DNA from 3 places in the Acidovorax sp. GW823-FHT05D11 genome. Region 3 is predicted to be linked to each of the others. Evidence: predicted binding sites of a transcription regulator. Region 3 holds the regulator's gene; each other region holds the start of a gene.
The links. Region 3 encodes FNR, which switches genes on or off when oxygen is low (the NO sensors DNR and NnrR bind a similar motif). Its sites were predicted from a motif close to TTGATNNNNATCAA; they were not measured.
Positions count from the first base shown of each region.

Region 1: the regulator FNR is predicted to act here: its motif matches at 6,385-6,398, upstream of AC3RCE_RS05330 (oxygen-binding di-iron domain-containing protein).
Region 2: the regulator FNR is predicted to act here: its motif matches at 3,503-3,516, upstream of AC3RCE_RS01020 (universal stress protein).

Region 1 covers NZ_CM179502.1:1,170,638-1,180,291, reverse strand. Annotated here, with positions in the region: gene AC3RCE_RS05370 (type IV pilus secretin PilQ) at 1-139, opposite strand, end outside; gene AC3RCE_RS05365 (pilus assembly protein PilP) at 136-678, opposite strand; gene AC3RCE_RS05360 (type IV pilus inner membrane component PilO) at 675-1,352, opposite strand; gene AC3RCE_RS05355 (PilN domain-containing protein) at 1,355-1,963, opposite strand; gene AC3RCE_RS05350 (pilus assembly protein PilM) at 1,960-3,039, opposite strand; gene AC3RCE_RS05345 (penicillin-binding protein 1A) at 3,308-5,701, shown strand; gene cyaY (iron donor protein CyaY) at 5,769-6,098, opposite strand; gene lptM (LPS translocon maturation chaperone LptM) at 6,111-6,320, shown strand; gene AC3RCE_RS05330 (oxygen-binding di-iron domain-containing protein) at 6,455-7,273, shown strand; gene msrQ (protein-methionine-sulfoxide reductase heme-binding subunit MsrQ) at 7,384-8,034, opposite strand; gene msrP (protein-methionine-sulfoxide reductase catalytic subunit MsrP) at 8,100-9,104, opposite strand; gene ccsB (c-type cytochrome biogenesis protein CcsB) at 9,261-9,654, opposite strand, start outside.
Region 2 covers NZ_CM179502.1:210,512-220,165, forward strand. Annotated here, with positions in the region: gene AC3RCE_RS01000 (LysR family transcriptional regulator ArgP) at 1-182, shown strand, start outside; gene AC3RCE_RS01005 (midcut-by-XrtH protein) at 201-779, opposite strand; gene AC3RCE_RS01010 (helix-turn-helix domain-containing protein) at 1,077-2,132, opposite strand; gene AC3RCE_RS01015 (TetR/AcrR family transcriptional regulator) at 2,286-2,909, shown strand; gene AC3RCE_RS01020 (universal stress protein) at 3,027-3,449, opposite strand; gene AC3RCE_RS01025 (metallophosphoesterase) at 3,561-4,406, opposite strand; gene AC3RCE_RS01030 (LysR family transcriptional regulator) at 4,550-5,509, opposite strand; gene AC3RCE_RS01035 (hypothetical protein) at 5,635-6,075, shown strand; gene AC3RCE_RS01040 (phosphoenolpyruvate carboxykinase (GTP)) at 6,258-8,129, opposite strand; gene queC (7-cyano-7-deazaguanine synthase QueC) at 8,436-9,155, opposite strand; gene AC3RCE_RS01050 (hypothetical protein) at 9,237-9,383, opposite strand; gene AC3RCE_RS01055 (threonine ammonia-lyase) at 9,464-9,654, opposite strand, start outside.
Region 3 covers NZ_CM179502.1:2,054,427-2,064,080, reverse strand. Annotated here, with positions in the region: gene AC3RCE_RS09460 (sulfite exporter TauE/SafE family protein) at 293-1,108, shown strand; gene AC3RCE_RS09455 (sensor domain-containing protein) at 1,195-3,642, opposite strand; gene AC3RCE_RS09450 (cyclic di-GMP phosphodiesterase) at 3,639-4,937, opposite strand; gene AC3RCE_RS09445 (sulfite exporter TauE/SafE family protein) at 5,148-5,906, opposite strand; gene hemN (oxygen-independent coproporphyrinogen III oxidase) at 5,912-7,294, opposite strand; gene fnr (fumarate/nitrate reduction transcriptional regulator Fnr) at 7,481-8,203, shown strand; gene AC3RCE_RS09430 (hypothetical protein) at 8,269-8,562, opposite strand; gene AC3RCE_RS09425 (FixH family protein) at 8,614-8,895, opposite strand; gene ccoG (cytochrome c oxidase accessory protein CcoG) at 8,968-9,654, opposite strand, start outside.

The DNA of each region.
Region 1 (9,654 bases), 880 kb from region 3:
CGTCCACACCGTTTTGCACGCTCCCCGTCACAGAACGGATAACAGTATCTGCAAGAACCTCAAGAGGAGCCAGAATTGCGATTGAGAACCCAATCGCAATTCGGCAGATTTTTACTATGTAAGCTTTCGAGTATTTCATTTTTTGCCCTCTTGCAGATCCAGCGAAACTGCGCGCTCGACCCAGTCACCTGTAGCGTCCTGCACGATCTCTCGCAGTTGAATTGAATTTTCGGTTATTTTTGTTATTTTCCCGTAATTTTGCCCGATATAATTTCCAACTCGTACCTGATAAAGTAATTTGTCAACCTTTAAAAGTGCGGTGGGCATTCCTTTTTTATCCAGGCTACCGACCATGGCCATGACATCCAACGGATAAGCCTCGAGCGGCTCTTTTCGTCTAGCCATCTCTGGCGCGATGAGAGCGGCGTTTGAAGTAGATTGCGTAGACTCCCGGCGTAGCGCCTGCGTCAATTTCACCGCGTTAAAAGGCTCCACGCCCGAATCCATCGAATAGGCCTGAGGAATGAATTGCTTCGGTTCGGTCAACGGAGTAATGCGAGGCTTGGTTGTCGCGCGCAATTCAGACATCCATTGGCGCAACTCTTCGTCGCCCGATGATCCACAGCCGCTCAATAATAAAGAGACGAAAACCAACCCAGTCAGTTTATAAGACGTCATTTTTTATTAGCCTTTATCGCCTGCTTCTGAGCCTGAATTTCTTCGGGATCAAGATACCTGAAAGTACGCGCCGTCGCTTCCATTGTCAGGACTCCGTTTGCATCCTTTGCAACGGGATTTATTGATATATTATTAAGAGTGACAATTCGAGAAAGATGAGCGATATCTGATGCGAACGCCCCCATATCATGGTACTTCCCCGTGACACGCACCTGGATTGGTAACTCGGCATAATACTCCCTTGCGACCACTTGCCCCGGTCGAAACAGGTCGAACTGCAAGCTCCGACCGAGCCCCGCCTGATTGATATCGGACAAGAGCGCCGCCATCTCAGCCTTGCTAGGCAGCTGTTTTTCAAGCTGAATCACGTATTGCTGTACCTGCTCTCTCTGTCGCTTCAACGCCTCCAAGCTCACCGCCTTAATCAATTTAGATTGATAGTCCTGACGAAGAGCTTGCTCCTTCGCCACTTCAGCAGTGAGCTCCACCTCATACTCATTGATTTTTACGAACCATAAGATAGTTGCTACAGCAGCTGCAATAAAGAAGCAAAGCAATACCTTAGGGACTACCGGCCACAACGAAGGATCTTTAGGGTCCAGGTTTCGAAATTGCCTAGAAAGACCGTCCTGCAAAGCAACGAAATCAATATTTGCCTTTGATTTTTTTGCCATATTTATTTCCCAATCGCGGCGCTGGCAGCGTCTTTTGCTTTTTGTGCTTCCCCGGTGCGCATCAGCCGGAAGCGCAGATTGAAGGATGAGACCCGACGCTGATCCTTGGAGGAAAGCGCAACGTTACTTGCCACAATCTCCACCAATTCCGGCTTCGATAACCACGGGGTGTTATCCGTGAGATTGCGGAGCATCTCAGAAACACGTTCATTGGATTGAGCGACGCCTTGCATGGCAATGACCTGCTCAGTTTGCTTGATGCTGGTCACATACGCCCCCTCCGGTATCTGACGCACAAGCTCATTGAGCAAATGAACGGGCAGATTGCGGTCAGATTGGAGATCTTCTACAGCTTTTTGCCTTGCTCGCAGAGCAGCAATCTCATCTTCAATCGTCGCGATTTCCTTGATCTGCCCTTCAAGAACTTTAATTTCGCTCTGCAAGAATGTATTTCGCTCCTGCTGGGCTGTGATCATCATCTGAAACCACCAGTAAATCGCACCCGCAATAGCCAAACCAATGAGAAATGATGCAAACATCGTGGCCTGAAAGGCCTCTTTTCGACGTTTGCGCGCAGCTTCCCGGTGAGGAAGTAAGTTGATCAATATCACTGCAGGAACCTCCGCATGGCCAGACCGCATGAGGTCAGATACGACGGTGCTTCACGCACCATTTTTTTCAAACGAACGGAACTTCCAATTTCCATGCCGTCAAATGGATTGACGGCGCTGCACGCGAATCCGGTCTGCTGGGTCACTGCTTCTGTAAGGCCTGGCAATGGAGCAGATCCTCCGGCCAACATGATGTGATCAACGCGGTTGTGGGGTGTACTCGTGAAGAAGAACTGCAATGCCCGGCCAATTTCTTGTGCCATGCTGTCTACAAAAGGTCGAAGGACGGCAGATTGATAATCTTCAGGAAGGTCACCATTTCGCTTCTTGCTTTCGGCCTCTTCGATGGAGAACCCGTACTGGCGAACAATCAGTTGTGTAAGTTGCGCCCCACCAAATGCTTGGTCGCGGTCGTAAAGAACTTCCTCGTTGCGAATGACCTGCATGCTCGTGGTCAGGGCACCCACTTCAAAAAGTGCGACCATGGCATCCACCCCCTTCTTCGGCAACGCCTCAATCAGGCGGCCTGCAGCCAGACGGGACGCGTGGGATTCAATGTCCACCACCACCGGCTTGAGCCCGGCTGCCTCCGCCAAACCTTGCCGGTCCTGTACCTTCTCGCGGCGCGACGCGGCAATGAGGACGTCCACATCGCCAGGAGCGTTCTTGCTGGGCCCGATGACGCAGAAGTCCAGACTCACTTCGTCGAGGGAGAAGGGAATGTATTGATTGGCCTCGGACTCGACCTGAACTTCGAGTTCCTGTTCTGTCATCCCGCCTGGCAGCGTGATCTTCTTGGTGATGACAGCCGACGGCGGCAACGCCAAGGCGACGTTCTTCGTGCGCGTGCCGCTTTTCTTGACCAGTCGGCGCAGGGCATCAGCGACCTCATCGAACTTCTCGATGTTGCCATCGGCGATCCACCCGCGCTCCAGCGGCTCGATCGCACAGCGCTCCAGCACCAGACTGCCCGCCTTATCACGCCCCAGCTCGACCAGTTTGACGCTGGAAGAACTGATGTCGATTCCCAGCAGCGGCGCAGACTGGCGACTGAACAAAGACCCCATTGAGCTCAAGATTGGTCCCCTGTAACTTGCCAAAATGAGGCAACAAAACTTAACACTTCACATGAATGCTATCAGTAAGATAGTTCTCCAGCAAAGATTTTTCCCCGCGTAACACTTGCGGAGCGTTGCCAAAAGCAGACGAATTTTTCGCGCTTTGCAAGACCGTTTGGGGAGGGTGGCGCGCCTTTTGGCGACCTGCTCATCGCACGGCGCTGCGATTTTCCGTGCTCAGGAGCAGACATTTTTATAATGGGGGGTCCTACCCCTCCGGAGCGATATGCCGCCCTCTCCATCGAAGTCCACCGACAAGCCGGACTCCTCCCCCGCTCCCCACCGTCCCACCTGGCTTCGTTGGTTCCTGCGTGCAATCCTCTGGATCGCAGGCTTGGCAACTGCAGCCGCTTTCGGGCTGGCGCTGACCATCGCCGTGGCCCTGGCCGTCGCCTACCCGAACCTGCCGGACATTTCCGATCTTGCCGACTACCGGCCCAAGCTGCCCCTGCGCGTCTATTCAGCGGAAGGTGCTTTGCTCGGCGAATTTGGGGAAGAGCGCCGCAATCTCACCCCCATTGGAGAAATCCCCAAGGTCATGAAGGACGCAGTATTGGCCATTGAAGATGCCCGCTTCTTTCAACACGGCGGCGTTGATTACAAGGGCGTGGTTCGCGCCGGTCTCGCCAATCTGGGCCGCGTGAAAAGCCAGGGAGCATCCACCATCACGATGCAGGTTGCACGCAATGTTTACCTCTCTTCAGAGAAAACATTTACACGCAAAATTTACGAAATCTTACTGACATTCAAGCTTGAGCATTTACTGAGCAAGGATCAGATTCTTGAAATTTACATGAATCAGATTTATCTCGGCAATCGCGCTTATGGATTTGCGGCGGCCTCGGAGGCGTATTTTGGCAAGCCATTGAAATCCGTGTCTGTGGCAGAGGCGGCCATGCTGGCCGGCCTGCCCAAGGCGCCCTCCGCGTACAACCCGATCAGCAATCCGAAACGGGCGCGCTCCAGGCAGCTGTACATCATCGAGCGCATGGAGGAGAACGGATTCATCACAGCCCAGCAGGCCACGGACGCCAAGAAGGAAGAACTCAAAATCCGGTCAGGACCGGACAACACCCGGATCCATGCGGAGTACGTCGCCGAGATGGCGCGCCAGCTGATCTTCACTCAGTATGGCAACGAGGCCTACACACGGGGATTGAATGTCTACACGACCCTCAACGCGGCAGAGCAGGAAGCTGCCTATGGGTCGCTGCGCCGGGGCATCATGGACTACGAGCGGCGACAACAGTACCGGGGGCCGGAGAAGTTCGTGGCCTTGCCCACTGCAGCCCAGGAGGTCGAGGATGCCATTGACGACGCATTGGCCAATCACCCGGACAACGGGGATGTCCTCTCCGCCGTCGTTCTGGAAGCCTCTCCCCGCAAGATCATTGCGGCCCGGGCCAATGGCGACAACCTCGAGATCACCGGCGACGGCCTGAAGCCCGCGCAGTCGGGCCTCAGCGACAAGGCACCGCCGAACATCAAGATTCGCCGAGGTGCGGTGATCCGGGTCGTGAAGACCCCCAAGAACGCCTGGGAGATCACACAACTGCCTGAAGTCGAGGGCGCGTTCGTGGCCCTGGACCCGCGCAGCGGGGCGATCCGGGCCCTGGTGGGTGGGTTTGACTTTGACAAGAACAAGTTCAATCACGCGGCCCAGGCTTGGCGCCAGCCGGGGTCGAGCTTCAAGCCCTTCATTTATTCCGCGGCGCTGGAAAAGGGGTTCACGCCCGCTACGGTCATCAATGACGCCCCGCTGTTCTTTGACGCCGGCGTCACGGGCGGCCAGCCGTGGGAGCCCAAGAACTACGACGGAAAGTACGACGGGCCCATGAGCATGCGCACCGGCCTGGCCAAGTCCAAGAACATGATCTCGATCCGGATCCTGCAGGCCGTGGGCCCCAAGACGGCCCAGGAATGGGTGTCGCGTTTTGGCTTCGATGCGGAAAAGCACCCGGCCTACCTCACGATGGCCCTGGGCGCGGGTTCGGTCACGCCGCTGCAGATGGCGACCGCCTATTCCGTGTTCGCCAATGGCGGATACCGTGTGAACCCCTGGCTGATCGCCAAGGTCACGGACCACAAGGGCCGCGTGATCTCGGAAACAACGCCACCGGTGACCAGCGAGCAGCCCCGCGCCATCGACGCCCGCAACGCCTTCATCATGAACAGCCTCCTTCAGGAGGTGACACGGTCCGGCACCGCCGCGCGCGCGCAATCCACGCTCAAGCGCCCGGACCTTTACGGAAAGACCGGCACCACCAATGATTCGGTTGACGCCTGGTTCGCCGGCTACCAGCCCACCATCGCCGCCGTGACCTGGATTGGTTACGACACGCCCCGCAACCTCGGAAGCCGCGAAACCGGGGGCGGGCTCAGCCTGCCGGTATGGATCAATTTCATGGAACGCGCGCTCAAGGGTGTGCCTGTCATGGAACCCACGGTGCCGGCTGGCGTCGTCAACGTCGGCGGGGAGTGGTTCTACGAGGAGTACGCCCGCCACAGCGGCATCTCCAGTGTGGGCATTGATGACCGCTCTGCGTCACCGGCGGTGGCCCCGCACGCACCGCCCCCGGCGGAGGAGCGAAACCGCATCCTGGACCTGTTCCGCAACTGACACGGCCGGGACTATCAGAGGCCCAGCCTGGGGGGCAGCAAGCTTGAGCCAGGCTGAGGCGGTTTCCCTAGGCCGAGAACTGCAGCGGCAGGCCCGCTTGCCGGGCTGCGTCACGGCTCAGGCAGTCAAAGAACTCTCCCGCGCCCTTGGTGTCTTGCCATGCCTGGCCATCGAAACGGTAGTGGTAGCCACCGGAGCGCGCCGCCATCCAGACCTCGTGCAGCGGCTTTTGGAGATTGATCACGATCTGGCTGCGGTTGGGGAAGGTCAGCGTCACCATGCCCCCCGAGCGCTGGGCGTCCACATCGGCCTCGGTCGCGTCGTTGATACGATCACAACTGCGCTCGACGGCCAGAAGCAGTTTTTCGGCGTGGTCCAGGAATTCAAGGTCGGTCATTACAATTTGCGCATGTTGATAGCTTCCCAAATTCTAGTCAGGACGCTTGTCCTTGCCGCCAGTACGGCGGCCCTCGCCGGCTGCGGCCAGCGAGGCCCCCTGTATCTTCCCAGCAGCCCCGCGGCTGCACAGCGCGCAACCCTTCCGCAGACCCTGACACCCAGCGTCGGCACGACCACGCCCGCCCAGGCACCGGCGGCTGCCGCATCGCAGCCGCGTTAAGCCGCGGCGAATCGCCGGCAGGGGCCTGCGGCCCACCTGGCTGCCACTACCAATGCCGAGGTGCTTGATTTCCATCAAGGACACCTCGAAGGGTCAATCGTACAGTCCGTGCTTTATCGCACTGCAGGATGGCCATGGCCCTGGAACTCTACCGCGACAAGAATCACGCTTGTCTGATGTTCACCGACCTCATCGAGGAAGACGGCCAGGCCGTGCAGGCCAACCAGTTCCTGATCGTGGACGACGACACGGGCGCCATCATCGATCCCGGCGGCAACCTCGCTTTCAACGAGCTGTTCATGGGAATGACCAAGCATTTCCCGCCACACAAGCTGTCGTACCTGATCGCCTCGCACGCGGACCCGGACATCATTGCCTCGCTGGACCGGTGGATGACCAGCACCAAGGCAGACTTGGTGATCTCGCGCGTGTGGGAGCGTTTCGCCCCGCACTTCACCAAGGTCGGCAAGACGGAGAACCGGGTCATCGGGGTGCCCGACAGCGGCGGCCACCTGCCGCTGGGCCGCCATGAACTGGTGCTGCTGCCTGCGCATTTCATGCATTCCGAAGGCAATTTCCATTTCTACGACCCGGTCAGCCGCATCCTGTTCACGGGCGATCTGGGGGTGTCCATGATGTCCGGTGCCGAGGCACGCGTGCCGGTGACCGACCTCAAGGCGCACATCCCGCGCATGGAGGGGTTTCACCGCCGCTACATGGTCTCCAACAAGATCCTGCGGCTGTGGGTGCGCATGGCGCGGCAGCTCGATATTTCCATGCTCGTTCCGCAGCACGGCGCGCCGATCATCGGCAAGCAGGCCATCAGCGACTTCATGGACTGGATCGAGAACCTGATGTGCGGCATCGACCTGTTCGACGACCGGGCCTACCAATTGCCCACCAGCTACATCGATCCGGTGACCCGGCAGCTGCGGCCCGGGCTGGGGCGGTAGCACGGGCCGTTTGCTCGATCTTCAATAAAAACAGGGCCTGGCGCTTTACTGGCAAGCGCAGCTAGCTATATATTTTATAGCAATCGATCTAGCATCCCATCCGCATTGCGTTACCGGGCCCCAGCGGCCGTCCGGCGGGGAGCCGCCGCCCCCTGCGCCGCCTGCCGCTTGCGCAGCCGGTGCCACAGCCGCCAGCCGAGCAGGGCCGCGAGCACCACCGCGTAGACCGCCACCTCGCCAAAATCGTTCTTGCCCGCGCGCATCCAGAAAAAATGCAGGATGGCCAGCCCCGCCACCGCGTACACGCTGCGGTGCAGGGCCTGCCAGCGCCTTGCACCCAGCGCCTTGATGGCGCGGTTGAACGACGTGGCGGCGAGCAGCGTGAGCACCAGCAGCGCCAGGGACCCTACCAGGATGAAGGGCCGCTTGACGATGTCGCGCACGATGTCGGCCACATCAAAGCCCATGTCGAACCAGGCGTAGCTCAGCAGGTGCAGCAACCCATAGAAGAACACGAACAGCCCCAGCATGCGCCGAAAGCGCGCGAGCTGGGGCGTGGAGGCGAGCACGCGCAGCGGTGTCACCGCCAGCACCAGGCACAACGCGCGCAGCGTCCAGTCGCCCGTGGCGCGGATCAGGGCTTCGGCAGGGTTGGCCCCCAGTTCGTTGGCGGCCGCGGCATACACCAGCCAGGCCAGCGGAAGCAGGCACAGCACGAACACCCCGGGCTTGGCGGCAGGATGGAGCAGCAGTTTTCGCATGGGGGTAAGGGCCGGGCCGGGCTTTCGCCACCGGACGTGACGGCGGAGCCGGGCGGACGCGGCGGTCAGTAGAACTTCTTGAGGTCCATGCCCGCGTACAGCTGCCCCACCTGGGCTTCGTAGCCGTTGAACATCAGCGTCTTGCGCTTCTTGGCAAAGAGGCCGTCTTCGCCAATGCGCCGTTCGGTGGCCTGGCTCCATCGGGGGTGGTCCACCTCGGGGTTCACGTTGGAGTAGAAGCCGTACTCCTGTTTGGCCGCCTTGTTCCACGCCGTGCCTGGCTCCTTCTCGACAAAACGGATCTTGACGATGCTCTTGGCACTCTTGAATCCATATTTCCAGGGCACCACCAGGCGCACCGGCGCGCCATTCTGGTTGGGCAGCACTTCGCCGTACATGCCGAACGCCAGCAGCGTCAGCGGGTGCATGGCCTCGTCCAGGCGCAGGCCCTCCACATAGGGCCAGTCAAGCACGCGCGAGCCGACAAACGGCATGGTGGCCTTGTCGGCCAGCGTCACGAACTCCACATACTTGGCGCTGCCTTGCGGTTCCACCCGCTTGATCAGTTCGGACAGCGAATAGCCCACCCATGGAATCACCATCGACCAGCCCTCCACGCAGCGCAGCCGGTAGATGCGCTCTTCCTGGGCACTGAGCTTGAGCAGGTCTTCCATGCCGTACTTGCCAGGCTTCTTCACCAGCCCTTCGACTTCCACGGTCCATGGCGTGGTCTTCAGGGTGTGAGCATTGCGGGCGGGGTCGGCCTTGTCGGTGCCGAACTCATAGAAGTTGTTGTAGGTGCTCGCGTCCTTGTAGTCGGTGAGCTTTTCCATCGAGATGGCGCCCGGCACGGTGGACTTCGCACTGGCCAGCGCCGCCAGCTTGCCAGGACGCGCGACAGTGCCCTGCTGTGCCAGCGCCTCGCGCCCGGCCCAGGCGGCCAGTGCCGCGCCCGCCGCCCCGCCGGCCATCAGCCGGAGCATCCTGCGCCGCTCCTCGTACACCGAGCGCGGCGTGATCTCGGAGGAATGCGGGTGGTTGAAACCCGGTTCGCGGGATGGAATCAGCATGGGTGTCTCCGGTGGTTCTCGGTTGAAACGGACTCTGCGATAGAGCGGAACAACTGCTAGTTCGTTCCCTGGGCCGTTCAGGTTACACCGAAGACACAATAGTTGCAGGCGCCGCCTGCCTGCCTGCCGGGCAGGGGCGTGCGGGCAGCCGCGGGCCTACAGCGTGCCGTAGCTGTGCAGCCCGCTCAGGAACATGTTCACGCCCAGGAACGCGAACGTGGTCACCGCCAGGCCGACCAGCGCCCACCAGGCCGAGACGGTACCCCGCAGGCCCTTCATGAGGCGCATGTGCAGCCAGGCCGCGTAATTGAGCCAGACGATCAACGCCCAAGTCTCTTTCGGGTCCCAGCTCCAGTAGCCGCCCCAGGCCTCGGCCGCCCACAGCGCCCCCAGCACGGTGGCGATGGTGAAGAACGCAAAGCCCACGGCGATGGACTTGTACATCACGTCGTCCAGGATCTCGAACGACGGCAGGCGCGCCGCGATGCGCTTGCGGCCGAAGAGGATGCCCGCCACGATGAATGCCGAGATGCCGAAGTACACCATCCAG
Region 2 (9,654 bases), 1.8 Mb from region 3:
TGCCCGAGCTGCTGGCGCGCGGGCCCATCGCCGACGGCAGCATGGTGGACCTGGCGCCCGGCCGCAGGCTGCCGATCCAGCTGTACTGGCACTGCTGGAACCTGGAGTCGGCGGTGCTGGACGCGCTCACGGCCGCGCTCACGGCCACGGCCGCCCGCACGCTCGAGGCGCCGGCGGCCTAGCCGGGGCGGCGGCTGCGTTCAGTGCGGCCGGCCCACCACGAGATGGCACGAGGCCATGGGTGCCAGCGTCTGCCCCACGGTGCATCGGGTCTCATCACCCGGGCCCTGGATGCGGTGCGCGGCGGTCACGCCCACGGCGGTGATCCGCTGGGGGCGGTCCGTGGTGTTGCGCACCTCGTAGGCGTGCAGGTAGTCGGCGAATGCACGTTCCAGGTCGGGGTGGTCGGGAATGTCGGCCACGCCCCCCGCCGGGTTGTCCAGCGGGACATCGCTGGAGGGCACCGCGATCGCCTGTCCGCCCCACGGCATGCACAGCAGCGCCGCGCAGGTCAGCAGCCCCGGCACGATGGCGCGGACCACGCCGTGCCCCGCGTGGCGCAGCAGGTGGCGGGCCGCGGCGGCCAGGAGCAGCACCAGCACCAGCAGCCCCCATTGCGACAGCGTGGGCACGGCGGCCGGGGCCGCCAGCGGGGCATAGGCCACCGCGCCCACGGGCGCGCCCTGGGCCCAGGCGGCGGGGGCTGCAGCGGCGGCGGCCCACAGCAGGGCGATGCGTGGGGCGGTTGCGGGGTGACGGGAGGGATGGTTTTTTTGCATGAAATTGCCTTGTAGCGCTTGTTTTAAAAGGGTGAGTAGCTATTGTTTTGGGAGTGACGCGCGAGCCCTGCGACGGGACCCGGGCCGCCGTCGGTCAAGGCCAAGCCCACGCTGCGCCGGTTGGTTGGCCGCGAAAAGGGCGGCGGCGATGCCGCGGACAAGGAACATGGTGGCGCGCACGGAGAAGAAGCGAAGGAGGGCTGCCGCGCATGCTAGGCAGCATTCACGCCGCGGCTTGACTGTGCGTTTCAGGGCGCTTGACTGCCCGTGCCGCCGAGGGATCGGCAAAAGCGGGTGCTACACCCTCAAGCCGCGCAGCCAGTCCGCGTATTCGGCGGTGGTCTGCCCGCTGGCGCCGTCCGGGCCCTTGCGGGGCGCTTGCCAGCCGCGCCCCATGGCACGCACGTCGCTGGGCGTGAGGCCAAAGGTCGTGCGAAAGGCGCGGCTGAAATGCGCCTCGCTGGTGAACCCGGCGCGCGTGGCGATCTCGCCCACCCGCAGCCGGCGGTTGGCCGGGTTGGCCAGCGCGTGGAACGCCCGGGCCAGGCGCTGCTGCTGCACGTAGTGCGCCACGCCGCCCAGCGGCTCGAACAGCCGGTACAGCATGCTGCGCGAGACGCCGAACGTGCGGCTCAGCAGCTCGGGGCTGAGCGGGGCCCCCAGGTGCTGCGCGATGTATTGCTGGATGCGTCCGAGGGTGACACCCTGGATCTGTGGTTCCGCCTGGGCGAGGGTGTCGCGGCCCGGGCGCAGGCAGGCCGCCAGCATCTGCGTGGTGGCCTGCACCACGGCGGGCGCCTCGGGGAGGGTGACGGTGGGCAGCCGCCGATGCAGCGACTGCAGGTAGTCGCTGAGCAGCCCGCCCAGCGCCGTGTGGCCGCGCAGCACCGTGCCGTGCAGGTCGGCCGAGGGGCTGCAAAAGGCCTCGTCGGCGATCTCGCGGGGCACGACGATGGACAGGACGTGCGAGGGGCTGGCGTAGGTGCGCTGCGTGCGGCCGAGGTCGAACACGGTGATGTCGCCCGCGCGCACCTGCATGTCCACGCCGTCGTCGTGCTGGCCCACGAACCCGCCGCTGCGGTACCACTGCACCAGGTAGTGGTTGACCCCGTCGCGCGCCACGCGCGGCGTACCGCGCGAGAACTGCTGCCGGCCAAAGCGCAGGTCGCCCACCAGCAGGGCGCCCAGGTGGCTGGCGGTGACCGATGCACTGAAGCTCTCCAGCGGATCGCGGTCCAGCGGCGCGACATCGAAGACCACCGAAATGCTGCTGCGCCAGGCCTCGAAGCGCTCTTCGCCGGAACCCTGGTCGGTGGTGAAAACTGTCGATGGCAGGGCGTGCGGCGTGGACATGGCGGCGCGATTATGGGGGCGGGTGCTGCAGTGCACCAGCGCAGATTGCCCGCCCTCGCGCCCAGGCCCGCGGCACGATTCCTGCTGGAGAAAACGTGAACGACGTAGTTGCATTGCAACTTGGTCATTTATTTTTTTACTGTGATGTATAAAATGGACGCCATGCAAACGCAGCCCCCCAAAGCCTCGTTCAAGGAGCAGATGCACCAGGCGCGCGAGGATGCCATCCTCCAGTCCACCTGCCAGCTCCTGGGCGAAAAGGCCTTCGACGCCATGACCATGGACGATGTGGCCAACGCCGTGGGCATTGCCAAGGCCAGCCTGTACAAGCACTTTTGCAGCAAGGAAGAGCTGTGCAGCGCCGCCATGGTGCAGATCCTGGCGCGGGTGCGGGCCTATCTGGCGGACTTGCCCGCCGAAACGCCACCCCTCGAAAAGCTCCATGCGCTGGTGCGCTGGTCGCTGGAGCGCCTGCTGAGCAATGAAATGCCGCTGCTGCCCAGCCGCAACTCCACGCTGCGCGCGGTGCTCATGGCCAACAAGGACTATCTCAACGGCCTGGTGGCGGTGAGCGACCAGATCGGCGAATGGATCACCCAGGCCCAGGCCGAGGGCGTGATCAACCCCACGCTGCCACCGCTGGTGGTGCTGTACACCTTGTATGCGCGGGCCTGTGACCCGGTGGTGAGCTTCCTCAAGGAAGGCGGCCAGTATTCGGATGCGCAGATCGTGGATCTGGTGGTGCGCACCTGTTTCGACGGGCTGGCTGCGCGGTAGCGGCAGCCCGTTCCGGCGTTTCGCACCTCGCAAGAAAGCCCGGCATGCCGGGCTTTCTTGTCTTGCGGGCGAAAAACCCTGCCGAGGCAGGGCGCGGCCTGCGCCGGGCGGCGGGGCTCAGCGCACGAGCAGTACGGGCACCTTGCTGTGGGCCAGCACCTGCGTGGTGACCGAACCCATGACCAGGGTGGCCAGGGCCCCGTGGCCGTGGGAGCCCATCACCAGCAGGTCGAACTTGCCGCTGTCGGCCACCTTGGCGATGTTCTCGCCCACCGTGCCGACCTTGACGCTGCGCTTGGCCTCCACACCGTGGCGCGCGAGAAACTTGCACACGGGCGCCAGGATTTTCTCGGCTTCTTCGGCGTGGTAGTTCTCCACGACTTCCTTGCCCAGGGCCGCGCGGGCACGCGCGGGCAGCGGGGCCTGCACGGTGAGCACCGTGTACTGGTGGTTGCCCCCCAGCAGTTCTTCGTGGGTGGCCAGGTAAGCCAGCATTTTCTTGGTGTAGGCGCTGCCGTCGACAGCAAGCAGGATGTTCATGGTGTTCTCCGAAAAGGAATGGGTCAGACTAACGTGCGCGGACTTCTGTTGTCTTGACCTGGGTCATGTTTTTTCCTCTGCACTGCGGGGCGGCAGGGCCCCGTGCACCGATCATAAGGTGATGCAGCACTGCGCCTGGAACGCCGCCTGCTCGCCCTTGCGCGCATAACCCAGCGGATTGGCCACGACGCGGCACTGCCACGGCGTGCCGTCCTCGCGCAGGCCCCGTGCCGTGTAGTCGCTCGGGGCATGCAGGTGCCCGTGCAGCCACAGCTGCGCGCGGGGCAGCAGGGCGTCCAGCGCGTTGCAGAAGCCCGCCGTGCCCGGCACCATGCCGTAGCGCGGGTCGGCACTGCGCAGGCTGGGCGCGAAGTGCGTGGCCACGACCGTGGGCCCGTCGAACGGGACCGCGAGCGCGTCGGCCAGCCACTGCTGGCAGGCCAGGGCCTGGTCGCGCACGGCCTCCGCGAGGAATGGCTGCGCATGGCGGGTGCCGCCCGTCTTGCGCAGATAGAAATTCGCCGCCCGGAAAGCCTTGTCGCGCAGCTTCAGGCGCCTGACCAGGTCGGTGGTGCCTTCGTGGTCCGCCAAAGCGTCGAAATCGCTCCAGAGCGTGGTGCCCACGAAGCGGACACCTTGAAGAGTGACCACCTCCCGCTCCAGCCAGGTGATCCCCAGCCGTTCGCAGGTCCTGCGCAGCCGCTGGTGGGCCGCATCGAAATCCTGCGCGTCGTATTCGTGGTTGCCGGGCACGAAGAGCACCGGCGTGGGCCAGCCCGCGTACGGGGCCAGGGGCGAGAACCGGGCGAGGCCGAAGTCATCGTCCTGCAGCAGCGAGCCCTGCTGGTAGGAGCCCACGTCCCCCGCAAGCACCAGCACATCGGCGCCGGGGGCCGGTTCGGGGATGAAATGGGGGTGCGCCTCAAGGTGCAGATCGGACAGCAGCTGGATGTTCATGGAGCGCGCAGTCTACGGGCTCGGGGTGGGAAGGGGCGAAGCGAATGCCCTGGCGGCACCCCGAAATGCGCCAGATCCCGCCGCAAGGCACTGCCGCGGCAGGCCGCGCTGGGGTGGGTGGGCGGGATGCCCGCGCCCGGGCCTCACGGTTCGGGAAAGGTGCGGCGCGCCGAGCGCGCCAGGGCGTGCAGCAGCCAGGTCATCGCCGCCTGCTGCGGGCCGCGGCGGCGCCACAGGGCATCGACGTGCACGGGCGGGACGTCCAGCGGCAGGGCCCGTTGCACCAGCGCGTCGGAGATGCCCGTGACGGGCACGAAGTGGCGCGGCAGCACCGTCAGCAGGTCCGAACCCGACACCACGCGCCCGGCGGTGAAGAACTGGTTGACCGTGATCACCACCTTGCGCTCGCGGCCCAGGGAGGCCAGCGCCTCGTCGATGAAACCGAAAGGGCGGCCGGAAAAGCTCACCAGCATGTGCCGGGCAGCGCAATAGGCGTCCAGGGTGAGCGGCGCGTCCGCCAGCGGGTGGCCCTGGCGCATCACGCACACGTATTCCCCGTCGTAGAGGCGGCGGCTCTCGAACGCGACCGCCCCGCCCGACTGCGCGCGTGCCGTGAGGTCCGCCAGCACGGCCGGAAAGTAGCCCACCGCCATGTCGGCGGCTTCCTCGTCGAGCAGGCGTCGGGGGTCGCGGGTGGTCAGGGGCAGCACCCGGATCGAAATGCCGGGGGCCTCGCGCTCGATGATCTCCACGAGGGCGGGAACCAGCGTGGCCGCCGTGGCATCGGCCATGGCCAGCACAAAGGTGGACTCGGCCGTGGCGGGCTCGAAGCGCCCCGGCGCCAGGGAGTCCTGCAGATGGGCCAGGGCCTCGCGCACGGGGGGCCACAGCGCCAAGGCGCGGGGCGTGGGCTCGACCCCCTGGCCGCTGCGCACCACCAGTTCATCCCCCAGCACGTCGCGCAGCCGGCGCATGGCATTGCTCACGGCGGGCTGGGTGATGGACAGCTTGTGCGCCGCGCGCGTGAGGCTGCGCTCGGCCATCACCTCGTCGAAGACGCGCAACAGATTCAGGTCCAGCGAGCGGAAGTTCAAGGGTGTCATGGCAATTCATCACCATTATGAATATCAATGATTCAAAATATAAACTTGAACATGCAAAGGGTAAACCCTAATATCACCCCATCGCCCGGCAATCTCGCCACAAGCGTTAGAAAAGGGAAACCGAAATGACCAGCTTTGCACACGTTGACTACCCCACTGAACACCCCGGCGTGGTCCGCGCCGAAAACGCCGCCGCCGCTCTGAAGAGCGTGGCCGCCAACTTTGACGGCGCCCGTGGTGCCGCCACCCTGCTGCTCGCGGCCGTCGTGTCGGCACTGCTGGTCGTGGCCAACCAGGTCATCGACACCTGGAGCGAAGGCCACCTGCTGGCCGCGTGGATGGTGCTGTGGCTGGTGGCGTTCGCCGCCCTGGCCCTGCTGACCGCCCCGGCACGCCGTGCTGGCGCCGCTCTGCGCGTGGCAGGCCGCGCCTGGGCGGAAAACCGCCGCCGCGCCGCGGACGACGAGCGCACCTGGCAAGTCGCCATGAAGGATCCCCGCATCATGGCTGAACTGAACCATGCAATGGGCATCCCCACGGTGAACGATATCCGCACGTACTACTGAGACCGCGCTGCGCGGCCGGCGCGGCCGTCCCGATCCCCTTGAAGCCGTGGCGAACGCTCGCCACGGCTTTTTTCATGGGCCGGCTGTCCTGCGCCTGGCCTGTCTTCCCCCTGGCGCCGGCCCATGAAAAAACCGCCCGTTCGGCAGAAGGGGCGGTTTCTCGGACTGGGAAGAACAGGGTTTTATGCAGCCAGGCGTTTTTCCAGCAGGGCCTTGGTATCCAGCAGGGCCGTGGGCAGGTGGTAGGCCAGTTGCTCGAAGTGGGCATCGTGCAGCTTGAACTCATCGGCCCAGGCCGCCTTGTCGATGCTGGTCACGGCGTCGAACTTCTGGGCGCTGAAATCCAGGCCCGTCCAGTTGATCTCGGCGTACTGGGGCGCCACGCCGAACATGGTTTCCTGGCCTTGGGCCTGGCCTTCGATGCGGTCGATCATCCACTTGAGCACGCGCATGTTGTCGCCGTAGCCGGGCCAGACGAACTTGCCGGCCTCGTCCTTGCGGAACCAGTTCACGCAGAAGACCTTGGGCACCGCCTTGCCGGTGGCGGCGATCTTGCCTTCCATGTTCAGCCAGTGCTGGAAGTAGTCGCTCATGTTGTAGCCGCAGAACGGCAGCATGGCGAAGGGGTCGCGGCGCACCACGCCCTGGGCGCCGAAGGCGGCGGCGGTGGTCTCCGAGCCCATGGTCGCGGCCATGTACACGCCTTCCGTCCAGGTGCGGGCTTCCGTCACCAAGGGCACGGTAGTGGAGCGGCGGCCGCCGAAGATGAAGGCGTCGATCGCCACGCCGTTGGCGTCGTCCCACTGCGCATCGAGCGCCGGGTTGTTGGTGGCGGCCACCGTGAAGCGCGAGTTGGGGTGGGCCGCCTTGGCGCCGGTTTCCTTGGCGATCTGGGGCGTCCAGTCCTTGCCTTGCCAGTCGATCAGGTGGTCCGGGAGCTTGCCGGTGTCCTTTTCCATGCCTTCCCACCACACGTCGCCGTCGTCGGTCAGGGCCACGTTGGTGAAGATCACGTCCTTGTCCAGGCTCTTCATGCAGTTGGGGTTGGTGTGCATGTTGGTGCCGGGGGCCACGCCAAAGTAGCCGGCTTCAGGGTTGATGGCATACATCTTGCCGTCGGCATGGGGCTTGATCCAGGCGATGTCGTCACCGATGGTGGTGACCTTCCAGCCGGCAAAGCCTGCTTCGGGCGGCACCAGCATCGAGAAGTTGGTCTTGCCGCAGGCGCTGGGGAAGGCGGCGGCCACGTGGTACTTCTTGCCGGCGGGGTTGGTCACGCCCAGGATGAGCATGTGCTCGGCCAGCCAGCCCTGGTCGCGGCCCATGGTCGACGCGATGCGCAGGGCCAGGCACTTCTTGCCCAGCAGCGCGTTGCCGCCGTAGCCCGAGCCGTACGACCAGATCTCGCGCGTTTCGGGGTAGTGCACGATGTACTTGACCTTGGGATTGCAGGGCCAGCTGGTCGTGTCCTTTTCACCTTCGGCCAGGGGGGCGCCCACGGTGTGCATGCAGGGCACGAACTCGCCTTCCACGCCCAGCACGTCGTACACGGCCTTGCCCATGCGGGTCATGAGGCGCTGGTTCACGGCCACGTAGGCGCTGTCGGTCAGCTCCACGCCGATGTGGGCGATGTGGCTGCCCAGGGGGCCCATGCTGAAGGGCACCACGTACATGGTGCGGCCCTTCATGCAGCCGTCGAACAGGGGCTGCAGCGTGGCACGCATTTCAGCGGGGGCCATCCAGTTGTTGGTGGGGCCTGCGTCTTCCTTGGCGGCCGAGCAGATGTAGGTGCGGTCTTCCACGCGGGCCACGTCCGACGGGTCGGACCAGGCCAGGAAGCTGCCGGGGCGCTTGGCGGGGTTGAGCTTCTTGAAGGTGCCGGCGTCGACCAGTTGCTGGCACAGGCGGTCGTACTCTTCCTTGCTGCCGTCGCACCAGTAGATGGTGTCGGGCTTGCACAGGGCGGCCATGTCGGCCACCCAGGCGAGCAGCCGGGCGTTCTTGACGTAAGCGGGGGCGTTGAGATTCAGGCCCTGCATGGTGGGTGCGTTCATCGGGAGCTTCCTAAGTTGAAAAACAGTTTTTTCAAAGGAAGCGGACCCGGTGGATCGCGGCAAGGCCTGGCGCAGTTGCGATGCTGAGCGCTGCCTTTGAAAAAACGGCTTTCGTGCTCAGTCGGCGGGCGGGAGCGTGGATCAGCCCCACGGGGTGGAGGCTATTTCCACGGATTCCGCGGGTCGGCTGGGGTGTCAATTTTATGAATCTGCCGACCGCTTGTCTGTCAGACTGGGGCTAAAACCATGCAAAAGATGCATGAGGTTATGCATCACAATCCGCCCAGTCCCGCTCTGTCCCGCCCTTCAGGTGCTGGGCTGGCCTGTCTGGCCGGCCTGCCACCGCGCATGGCCCGCCTTGCGCAACTCGCACGCCGGGCAGGTGCCGCAGCCGTAGCCCCAGGCATGCAGCGTGTCGCGCACCCCGTGGTAGCAGGTGTGCGACTCGGTGATGATGAGATCCACCAGCGCGTCGCCGCCCAGGGTGCGGGCCAGCTCCCAGGTGGCGGCCTTGTCCAGCCACATGAGCGGCGTCTCGAACGTGAAGCGCTGTCCCATGCCCAGCGACACGGCGACCTGCAGCGCCTTGAGCGTGTCGTCGCGGCAGTCGGGGTAGCCCGAGAAGTCGGTTTCGCACATGCCGCCCACCAGCGTGTGCAGCCGGCGCCGGTAGCCCACGGCGGCGGCCAGGTTGAAGAACAGCAGGTTGCGCCCCGGCACGAAGGTGTTGGGCAGGCCGGCGGCGGTCATCTGGATCTCGGCGTCGCTGGTCAGCGCCGTGTCGCTGATGCGGCCCAGCACGGCCAGGTCGATCATGTGGTCGTCGCCGAGCCGGTCACGCCATGGCCCGAAGCGGGACCGCAGGGCCGCCAGCACGGCCTGCCGGGCCTGCAGCTCCACATGGTGGCGCTGGCCGTAATCGAAGCCGATGGTTTCCACGCGCTCGAACTGCGTGAGCGCCCAGGCCAGGCAGGTGGTGGAGTCCTGGCCACCGGAAAAAAGGACGAGGGCGTGTCCGGGTCTCATGGGGTCTCCTGGTGACGGGGGTGGTGCAAGGCGAAAAAAAGCCCCGCGCAGCGGGGCTTGTGGCGGTGCCAGGGCAATCGATCAGGCCATGTACACGGCGATGAAGGCCAGCAGGAACATCATGATGCCGCCGACCACGGGCAGCACCACGGGAATCACGTGAACCACGTTTTCCACAGGATCGTGCGGGAGCGATTCGGGGGCGTGCGTAGTGTGGTGGTCGGACATGGTGTGGGCTCCAGATGCTTAAAACTTGCGCAATTCTAGCCGCGCCGGCGTGCACGGGGCTGAAAACCCCGTGCCGGGGGTCAGATCAGGTCGGCCTCCATGCCCGCCGAACGCAGCTTGCCCAGCACCTCGTCCACGTGCGCCTTGCTCCTTGTCTGCAGGACCAGCTCGATCTCCACGTTCTGCGCGGCCAGCATGGTGAACGCGCGCTGGTGGTGCACTTCCTCGATGTTCGCGCCCGCGTCGGCCACGGTGGCGGTGATGCGCGCGA
Region 3 (9,654 bases):
ACAATCAGGCTGTCTGCGATGCTGTCGGGCTTTATATTTCCTTGAACCAATGCTCAACGAGCTCGGGCTTGGTACATTGCCCGGTGAGCGTGATCATCTCGCGTCAGATGAACCCAACGCTTGGCTGCCCTCGCCCACCTGAACCCCCGGTTCAGGATGAGAGTCCGGTGGCAATCGCAGACACCTTCTTCCTTCCCCATGCCGCTGTCGCCGCCGCCTCACCTTCCCGCTGAACGGCCGACCGGGCGCCCCTCCCCGCCCGCTCTTCCCTCCCCTTCTCCCTTTTTGCCCCATGCTGGATCCTCTCCTGATCGTTGAACTCGGTGTACTGGGCCTGGCAACCGGCTTTCTGGCCGGCCTGCTCGGCATCGGCGGCGGCATGCTGCTGGTGCCGTTCATGACGTACATCCTGGGTGCCCAGAAGGTGGCACCGGACCTCGCGGTGAAGATGGCCATCGCGACCTCCATGGCGACGATCATGTTCACCTCGATCTCCAGCGTGCGCGCGCACCACCAGCGTGGCGCAGTGCGCTGGGACATCGTCAAGCGCCTGGCGCCCGGCATCGTGCTCGGTGGATTCATCGCCAGCCTGGGCGTGTTCGCGCTCCTCAAGGGCTCGTTCCTGGCGATCTTCTTCGCGCTGTTCGTGAGTTTTTCGGCCTCTCAGATGTTCCTGGACAAGAAGCCCGCCCCCTCGCGCCAGATGCCTGCCGGCGCGGGGCAGGTGGCGGCGGGCGGCGTGATCGGGTTCCTGTCGGGGCTGGTGGGTGCCGGCGGCGGCTTCGTGAGCGTGCCGTTCATGACGTGGTGCAACGTGCCCATCCACAATGCCGTGGCCACCAGCGCCGCGCTCGGCTTTCCCATCGCCCTCGCCAACGTGGTGGGCTACGTGATTGGCGGCCAGAACGTGAGCGGATTGCCCCCGGCATCGCTGGGCTACATCTGGCTTCCCGCCCTGGCGGTGATCGCGACCTGCAGCGTGCTCACCGCGCCCCTGGGCGCCAGGGCGGCGCACAGCCTGCCGGTCAAGCAACTCAAGCGCGTGTTCGCATCCCTGCTCTTCGGCCTGGCGGCCTACATGCTCTGGAAGGGCATCGCGGCCTCCTGATCCTGAGGCTCTGCCGTGGGGTCACGGCGCAAGGGCAGCGGAGATGGTGGCCAAGGCGGTGGTGCGAAGCCCTTGGCCTCGCGCGCCTAGGTCTGGACGGAATTGCGCCGGCCCTGCGCCTTCAAGGGCAGCGGCTTGCCCAGCAGGGCACGAAACTCGTGGGCAGGAAGCCCGGGCGCGCACAGAAAACCCTGGTAGTGGTCACATTGCATCTGAAGCAGCACCGCCTGCTGGGTTTCGGTTTCCACGCCCTCCGCCACCACCTCCACATGCATGGCGCGCCCCATGCTGATGATCGCGCTCACGATGGCCCGGTCGCCATCGTCGTCGGGCAGCCCGCGCACGAACGACTGGTCGATCTTGAGCTTGTGGATCGGCAGCTTCTTCAGGTACGCCAGGCTGGAATAGCCCGTGCCGAAATCATCGATGGCGAGGCCAATGCCCAGGCCGGCCAGCACGCGCAGGCGCTGCTCCATCTCCTGCGCATCCTGCAGCAGGATGGTTTCGGTCAGCTCCAGCTCCAGCAGCGTGGGCGGCAGCTGGTGCACCGCCAGCAGGCGCGTGATCCGGTCCACGAAATCGGGCTGGCGAAACTCCAGCGCGGACACGTTCACCGAGATCATGATGGGCATGCCGCTGTGCATCCACACCGCCGCCTCGCGCACGGCCTGCTCCATGACCCAGGCACCCAGCGTGACGATGTAGCCGGACTCCTCCGCGAGGGGGATGAACTGCCCGGGCGAGACCGCGCCGAATTCAGGGTCGGTCCAGCGGATCAGGGCCTCGGCGCCCGTGATGCGCCCCGTGGCCATGTTGACCTGCGGCTGGTAGTGCACCGCCATGCGGTCCAGCCCCAGCGCCTGGCGCATCGCATGCTCCATCTGCATGCGCGACAGCAGGTTGGCGTTCATTTGCGGCTGGTAGAAGCCATAGCTGCCCCGGCCGCGCTCCTTGACGCGGTACATGGCGGTATCGGCCTGCTTGATGAGGTCGTCCAGCGTGGCCCCGTCCTGCGGGTACAGCGCCATGCCGATGCTGCACTGGATGGAGAAACCCATGCCGTCGAGCATGAAGGGCTTGAGCATGTCGTCCAGGATGCGGCGCGCTACGCTCTCGGCCACCACGGCATCCCCACCGTGCAGATAGATGACGAACTCATCCCCGCCCAGCCGGCACAGCATGTCCGTCTGGCGCAGGCAGGCCTGCAATCGCTCGGCCACCAGCTGCAGCACCCGGTCGCCAAAGGGATGGCCCAGCGAGTCATTGATGATCTTGAAACGGTCGAGGTCCAGGAACAGGATCGCGAAACCGGTGTCGCTCTGGCGGGCGCCCTGGATGGCCGTGTCCACCCGCTGCGACAGAAGCAGCCGGTTGGGCAGCCCTGTGAGCACATCGCTGTACGCCAGCTCTTCGATGCGCTTCTGGGCCGCATGCTGCAGCGTCAGGTCGCGCATGAAGCCGATGCTCTGCACCAGCCGCCCCTCGTCGTCGCGCAACGCCACCCACGACAGCTGCACCGCGCAATAGGTCCCGTTGTCCCGGGGAAGCCACAGTTCGCCTTCCCAGAAGCCTTCGCTGGACCAACCTTGCAGCACCTGTTCCATGAACGCCGCATCGGGGCCGCCGCCAAAGAGGGAGGCCGCCGTGTTGCCCTCGAACGACTTGGCCGACGGGCCCACGAGGCGCTCGCATCCCGGGTTCATGCGCAGGACCCGGTGCTGGCTGTCGGCGATGAAGATCGCGTCCAGGCTGGATTCGAACACCCTGGCGGCAAGGCGCAGGCTGGCTTGTATCTCGGTCTGCCGGGTGATGTCCCGGAACGAGTACACACGCCCCACCGGCCGCCCCTGGCTGAACTGGGGGACCGTGCGCAGCTCCAGCACCGCGCCGTTGCGCAGCACCAGGATGTCGGTGCTCTCCTGCATCGGCTCGCGCGCAATCGCGGCCAGGCGCTCCGAATAGGCCGCCGCATCGTTCACCTGCGTGGCCATGTGGGCATACACCGCCCCGTCGTCACGCTCAAGGAGCAGGTCGCGCGGAATGTTCCACAGCTGTGCAAGGCGCTGATTGAACGCCCGCACCCGGCCATCAAGGCTGCAGACGAGCATGCCGTCGGCCGCGGAGTCCAGGGTTGCGCGCAGTTCGGACAGCAGGGTTTCCAGTTCGCGCTCGGTGGCCTCCTGGGCACTGCGGTCCAGCATGGTCAGCATGTACACCGTATCGCCGCCCGCCGCCCCCCAGGGCACGCGGCTTACCTGCCGGTCCACGGGCACCAGCGTGCCATCCGCACGCAGAAGACGGGTGTGGGAATGGATGCCGCCCGCCACCACCTCGGCCGGCTCCCCCCAGAACGCCTGGTCCTGCGGCGTGGTGGCCAGGCCAAGCACCGATGCACCGACCATGGCGGACACGGGGGTCCCTACCAGCCGCTGCGCGGCGGCATTCGCGTGCAGGATGAGCAGGCTGGCCTCATCGACAAGCCAGACGGCTTCCTGCAGCGCGTCAAGCCAGCCGTGGGATTGCGAAACCCTCACGAACCTGCCTCTTCATTGCCGGGACTGACCGCACGCTCGAAAAAGTAACAGATGCGCTGACGGGGAGAGAGATAGCCCAGCGCATCGCGCGGCAGCTGCGCGGGCTTGAGGCTGCGCCGGATGCCCAGCTCGGGCACCGTTTCCAGGTCCAGGATCGGTGCTTCGTCCTTGGGCACACGGGAATCGTGCACGATGACCTTGGGCCGCAGGGGCCGCGACGAGTTGACCGAGGCAACGATCGCATAGCGGTCATTGACCAACTGGACAATGGAGCCCGGCGGGTACACCCCCATCATGCGGATGAATGCCCCCAGAACCACGGAATCGAAGCGCGCCTTGAGCTGCGCGAAGATGACGGACAACGCCTCGTGGGGCGTGAGCGCATCCACGCCGTTGGCCGGGTTGCACATGCGGTCGTACCGGTTGACCAGCGCCAGCACCTGCCCCGCCCGTCCCAGGTCAGGCCCCGACAGCCGCAGGGGGAACCCGCTGCCGTCGGCCATTTCGTGATGCCGCGCAATGGCCGTCAGCACCGCTTCGGGCAGCCCCATGCGCGTGGCGAATGCCACGGACTCGCCCACGTGGGACTCGTAGCGCGTTCGCTCCATGGGGATCATCGAGGGTGTGGGCTGGCGCAGGTTCGGCGGCAGCTTGAGCTTGCCCAGGTCATGGATCAGGGCCGCGATGCCGAGATCATGCAGCTCGGAGCTCTTCATGCCCAGGGCACGGCCCAGCAGCAGGGAGATCACCATCACGTTGATGGGGTGCAGGGCATTGCGCTCGCCAACGCCCTCCGACAGCAACCGGATGACGGAGTCACCGTTCTCGAGGAGTTCCGACACGCAGCCAGCCACCAGCGCATCGCCCTTGGTGCGGGCCTGGTCCGGGTGCTCGGACGCAACGCGTTCGAGTGCCTGGTACTGCCGGGTGGCCTCTCCGAACCGCTGGTTGCAGGCCGCCAAGGTGCGGTTCTGCGCCTCCAGCAATTCGCGCCGGCGCTGCGCCTCCGGGTCCACGGTGGCCGTGGCGCCGGGGGCATCCGGTCCCTGGGCCGAGGGCACCGTCATCTCCGGCACGCTCCAGGCGGCCGGAACCAGCTCTCTTTGCTCCGGATCGCTTTTCTTGGGGACGTATCGCACCTCGGTGAGCCCCAGTTCCCGCAACGTCGCGATCTGGTCCGCCGATGCCACCCGGAAACTGCTCACCGGGAACGGATGGTGCATCCAGCCCACATCGAGCTGGATGTACATGCCGACGCGCAGTTGGCTGATATCGATGAGGATGGAGGAGTTCACTTCGGGGCGCGCGAAACATGGAGACGTGAATGCCACCAATAGTTACACAGATTATCGCCAGTTCGAAGGCCTTGTCGAAGGAGCCCACCCGCGCCGCGGCGGCACGGCAACACTTGCCTGCCCGAAGGCGCGGGGCGGGGCAATCCCCCTCATGGGGATGTGGGTTACCGAGACCGCCGCGCCCTCAGGCCGCCGCGGCGCGAATGCACGCTAGCGGCACCACAGCGAGGGTTTGTAGACGAGGTCCATCCACAGTGCCCAGCTTGCCACCGCGCAGAGCAGGCCACCGGCGGCGCGCGTCCCCCAGTCCGCGCGCACGGTGTTGAGCCGGGCCCGCAACCGCGTCCAGGCCCAGGGCCCGCCGACCAGCCAGACGCCGCTGCCAATGCCAAAAAGCGCCATGGACAATGCGCCCTCCAGGGGCCCTCCGCTCAAGGCAGCCACCAGCAGCGCCGAATACAGCAAGCCACAGGGCATCAGCGCCCAGAGAAACCCCGCGGCAAGAATGCCCCCCGGTGCACGGACCAGAGGCCTCACGCGCTCCCACACGCCACGGCCCGCCTGCTCCACCCAGAGCGGCTGCCGCGCCTGGACCATCAGCATCAGCCCCCACGCCATCACCGCGACGTGCATCAAGGTCCACGCCGGGCGCAGTGCCATGGTCTGCTGAGTGAGCCACGCCAGGCTGTCCATGGCCAGGGCGGCCAGCCCGCCCGCCAGCGCATATCCCGTCAGGCGGCCCGCATGAAAGGCCACGGCCCGCCGGGCCACGCCACCGCGCGGTGCCCACCGCACCGCCTGCACCTTCGGGGGAGCCCCCTCCGCCGGCGCCCCGGCGCCCGGGGCGGATGCGCAGCCCGCGCTCCCCTGCCCCACCACGGCGCCACAAGGTGCCGAGCACATGGCCAGGCAATGGGACCCGCCAACGAGCCCCATCAACAAGGCAGTCGAGGCAACCGTTGCAAGCATGGGATTCAGATGATGCGTGAAAAACGCGCGCGGTTGCGGTCTGCCTGCAGATATCGGTCGAAAACCATGGCGATGCCGCGCACGAAGAACCAGCCCATGGCCGTGACCTCGACACCGTCGGGCCTCACCTTGACCAGCCCCTGCTCGGCCATGGTGTCGAGTTGCGCCAGTTCGGCGGAGAAATAGTGCCGAAAATCGAGAAGCCAGGCCTGTTCCATGGGCTCGAACAGCAGTTCTCCCTGGCACATCAAGGACATGATGACGGCGCGGCGCACGAGGTCGTCCCGCGTCAGGGCCAAGCCACGCACCACGGGCAGACGCCCCTGGTTCAGCAGGTCGTAGTACTCATCCAGGGTCTTGGCGTTCTGGCTGTAGGTGGCGCCGACCCTGCCAATGGCCGACACGCCCAGGCCGATCAGGTCGCAGTCGGGCTGGGTGCTGTAGCCCTGGAAGTTACGGTGCAGGCGGCCCTGCCGCTTGGCGACGGCCAGCGAGTCCTCCGGCAGCGCGAAGTGGTCCATCCCCACATACACATAGCCGGCGCCCATGAACGCGTCGAGCGAACGGGAGAGCATCGACACCTTGCCGGAGGCTGCGGGCAGTTCGGCGGAGAGGATGCGGCGCTGGGGCTTGAACCGCTCCGGCAGGTGGGCATAGGCATACAGCGCAATGCGATCAGGCCGCAACTGAACCACCTGCGCCAGCGTACGGTCGAACGACTCCGGCGTCTGGCGCGGCAACCCGTAGATCAGGTCCACATTGATCGATTCGAAGCCGAGCGAGCGCGCGGATTCCACCAGCGAAAACACCTGTTCGGCGGGCTGGATGCGGTGCACCGCCTTCTGGACCTCGGGGTCAAAATCCTGCACGCCAAAACTCAGCCGGTTGAATCCAAGCTCCGCGAGCACGGCAAGCCGGTCGGCATTGACGGTACGGGGGTCCACCTCGATCGAGTACTCCCCGCCCGGCGCCAGGGTGAAGCTGCGCTGGAGCATCGCCATGAGTTCCCGCAAGCCATCGTCCGACAGGAAGGTGGGAGTGCCGCCGCCCAGGTGCAGCTGGCTCACCACCTGGCCCGTGCCGCAGTGCGCCGTGTGCAGATCGATCTCGCGGCTGAGATAGCGCAGATAGACTTCAGCCCGGTCGTGGTGCTTGGTGATGATCTTGTTGCAGGCGCAGTAGTAGCACAGCGACTCGCAAAAGGGGATGTGCACATACAGGGACAAGGGCAGCGCCTTGGTCAGGGTGCCCATGCGGCGCTGCTCGAGGGCGAGGGCGTAGTCCTCCTGGCCGAAGGCTTCCACAAACCGGTCGGCCGTCGGATAGGAGGTATAGCGGGGGCCTGGTACGTCAAAACGGCGCAGCAGGTCAGGCGAAACAGCGGTCATGGGGCGAATCCTTGCGTACACCTTGACTGTGCCGTAAGCTGCTCCCCATGTCCTTGACATGAATCAAGTGATGGAGTGGCCGGAACAGCGACAATTTGATGCATGTCAGTCGCCTGCCCGCCCTCCAAGAGACTCCCTCTTCGGCCATCGGGCGGTATGCTCGAAACCTAACTCCGCCCTGTGCCTATGAACCCGCTCACCATCAAAGTCGCCTGTTCCAATTGCAACCTGCGCGAGCTGTGCATGCCGGTGGGCCTGAGCGAAGAGCAACTGCACCGCATCGACGAGGTCGTTGCAGTTCGCCGCAAGGTGAAGCGCGGCGGCACGCTGTTTCGCAATGGTGAGTCGTTCACCTCGCTTTATGCCATCCGCACCGGCTTTTTCAAGACCTGCGTGGCCACCGAGGACGGACGCGACCAAGTCACGGGGTTCCAGATGGCGGGCGAGATCATCGGCCTGGACGGCATCGTGAATGACCACCACACCTGCGATGCGGTGGCCCTGGAAGACGCCGAGGTCTGCGTCATGCCGTTTGACCGCATCGAGGAACTGTCCCGCGAGGTCACCGCGCTGCAGCACCACGTGCACAAGATCATGAGCCGCGAGATCGTGCGCGAACACGGCGTGATGCTGCTGCTGGGCAGCATGCGTGCCGAGGAGCGCCTGGCAGCGTTCCTGCTCAATCTGGTGCAGCGCCTGCACGCCCGCGGATTCTCGCAGTCCGAGCTGGTGCTGCGCATGACGCGCGAGGAGATCGGCAGCTACCTGGGCCTCAAGCTCGAGACCGTGAGCCGCACCTTCTCCAAGTTTGTGGAAGAAGGCATTGTCGAAGTCAAGCAGCGCCATGTCCGCATCCTCGAGACCGACGCGCTCAAGCGCATCGTGAACAACCAGTCCGCCTGCCACTGAGCAAGGCGAGCCAGGTCCGCCCGTCCCGGCAACGCCTTGCCACCGGAGCCCGGCCGGTGCGCTGTTCAAGGGCAGGATGATGTCTTTCGGCAATCATCAGGGCGCTCGCCTTCGGGCACGGGGCAGCGGTTGAGTTCAAAGGGCGACATTGCCAGCAGCGTGGTCAACGCGCTGGAGGCCATGGTGATGGCCCAGAACGCAAAGAACGCGAGCGTGTAGACGCCCTGGCGCGACAGGGCCAGCGGCTGCCCGAACCAATGCAGGTCCTGCGGGTCCACCATCGCAAAAACCAGCATCTCCATCGCGCCCGCCATCAGAAAGGCGGGCCATGCAATCCACATCAGGCGTTGCGTCCACATCGGGGTTGTCTCCTGGTAAGGCCGCGCAGACCCGCTGCTCGGCCAGGGGTTTCAGCGTGGCTGGTCCTGAACCGGTGTCGCCGCGTGGTTGCGGCCCTTCATAGCCGGGGCCAGGCTCTTCTCCGGAGCCTCCAGCGTCTTGTTGATTTCGATGCCCTGGCGGTAGTAGTCCTCGGCGACCACGGGGTCTGGCCGCGAAATCGCCAGCCACAGCGTGACAAAGCCCGCCACGATGACGATGGCAGGGCCGGCGATGATCAGCCAGACGTGGCCGAATTTCCACCAGGGCGCAGCGGTGGCGGGGGCGGAGCCGATGGCTGGATTGGATGGCATGGGTGCTTGCTCCTCAAAAATCTTCTCGGTCATACAACGTCCCCGGGGCCGTGCACCGGGGTGCACGTCGCCTCATCGGGGCACCAGGAATACGGACTTCTCGGTCACATGGGCCGCAGCGCCCACCGCCTGCACATCGAACTGCACGGCATGGGAGCCCGGGGGCGCGGAGCCATACGGTATCTGCAGGCGCACGGCCACCCACCGGGACTCCGCGGGGCCAATGTCCACCTCGGCTTCAGAGGCCACCTCCAGCCCGTCCAGGCCGCGGGCGCCGATGCGGTAGCGCTGGGGGCCTTCGGTGGCGTTCATGATCTGCAGGCGGTAGATATTCTCCAGCTTGCCGCCCGCCACGATGCGCGACAGGGCCGCGCGGTCGCGCACCACATCCACCTTGAGCGGCGTGCGGGTGACCAGGCTGGCCATCATGCCCACGCACAGTGCCACCAGCACGGCGGTGTAGATCAGCACGCGAGGCCGCAGGACGCGCCGCAGGATCTGCGACTGGCTCCAGCGCTGCGCCACGCCGTTCTGCGTGGAAAAGCGGATCAGCCCCCGGGGGTAGTGCATCTTGTCCATCACCGTGTTGCACGCATCCACGCACAGTCCGCAGCCAATGCACTCGTACTGCAGGCCCTTGCGGATATCGATGCCCACGGGACACACCTGCACGCACAGGGTGCAGTCAATGCAGTCACCCAGGCCCTTGGCCTTGTGGTCGATCGTCTTGTTGCGCGGGCCGCGCGGCTCGCCGCGTTC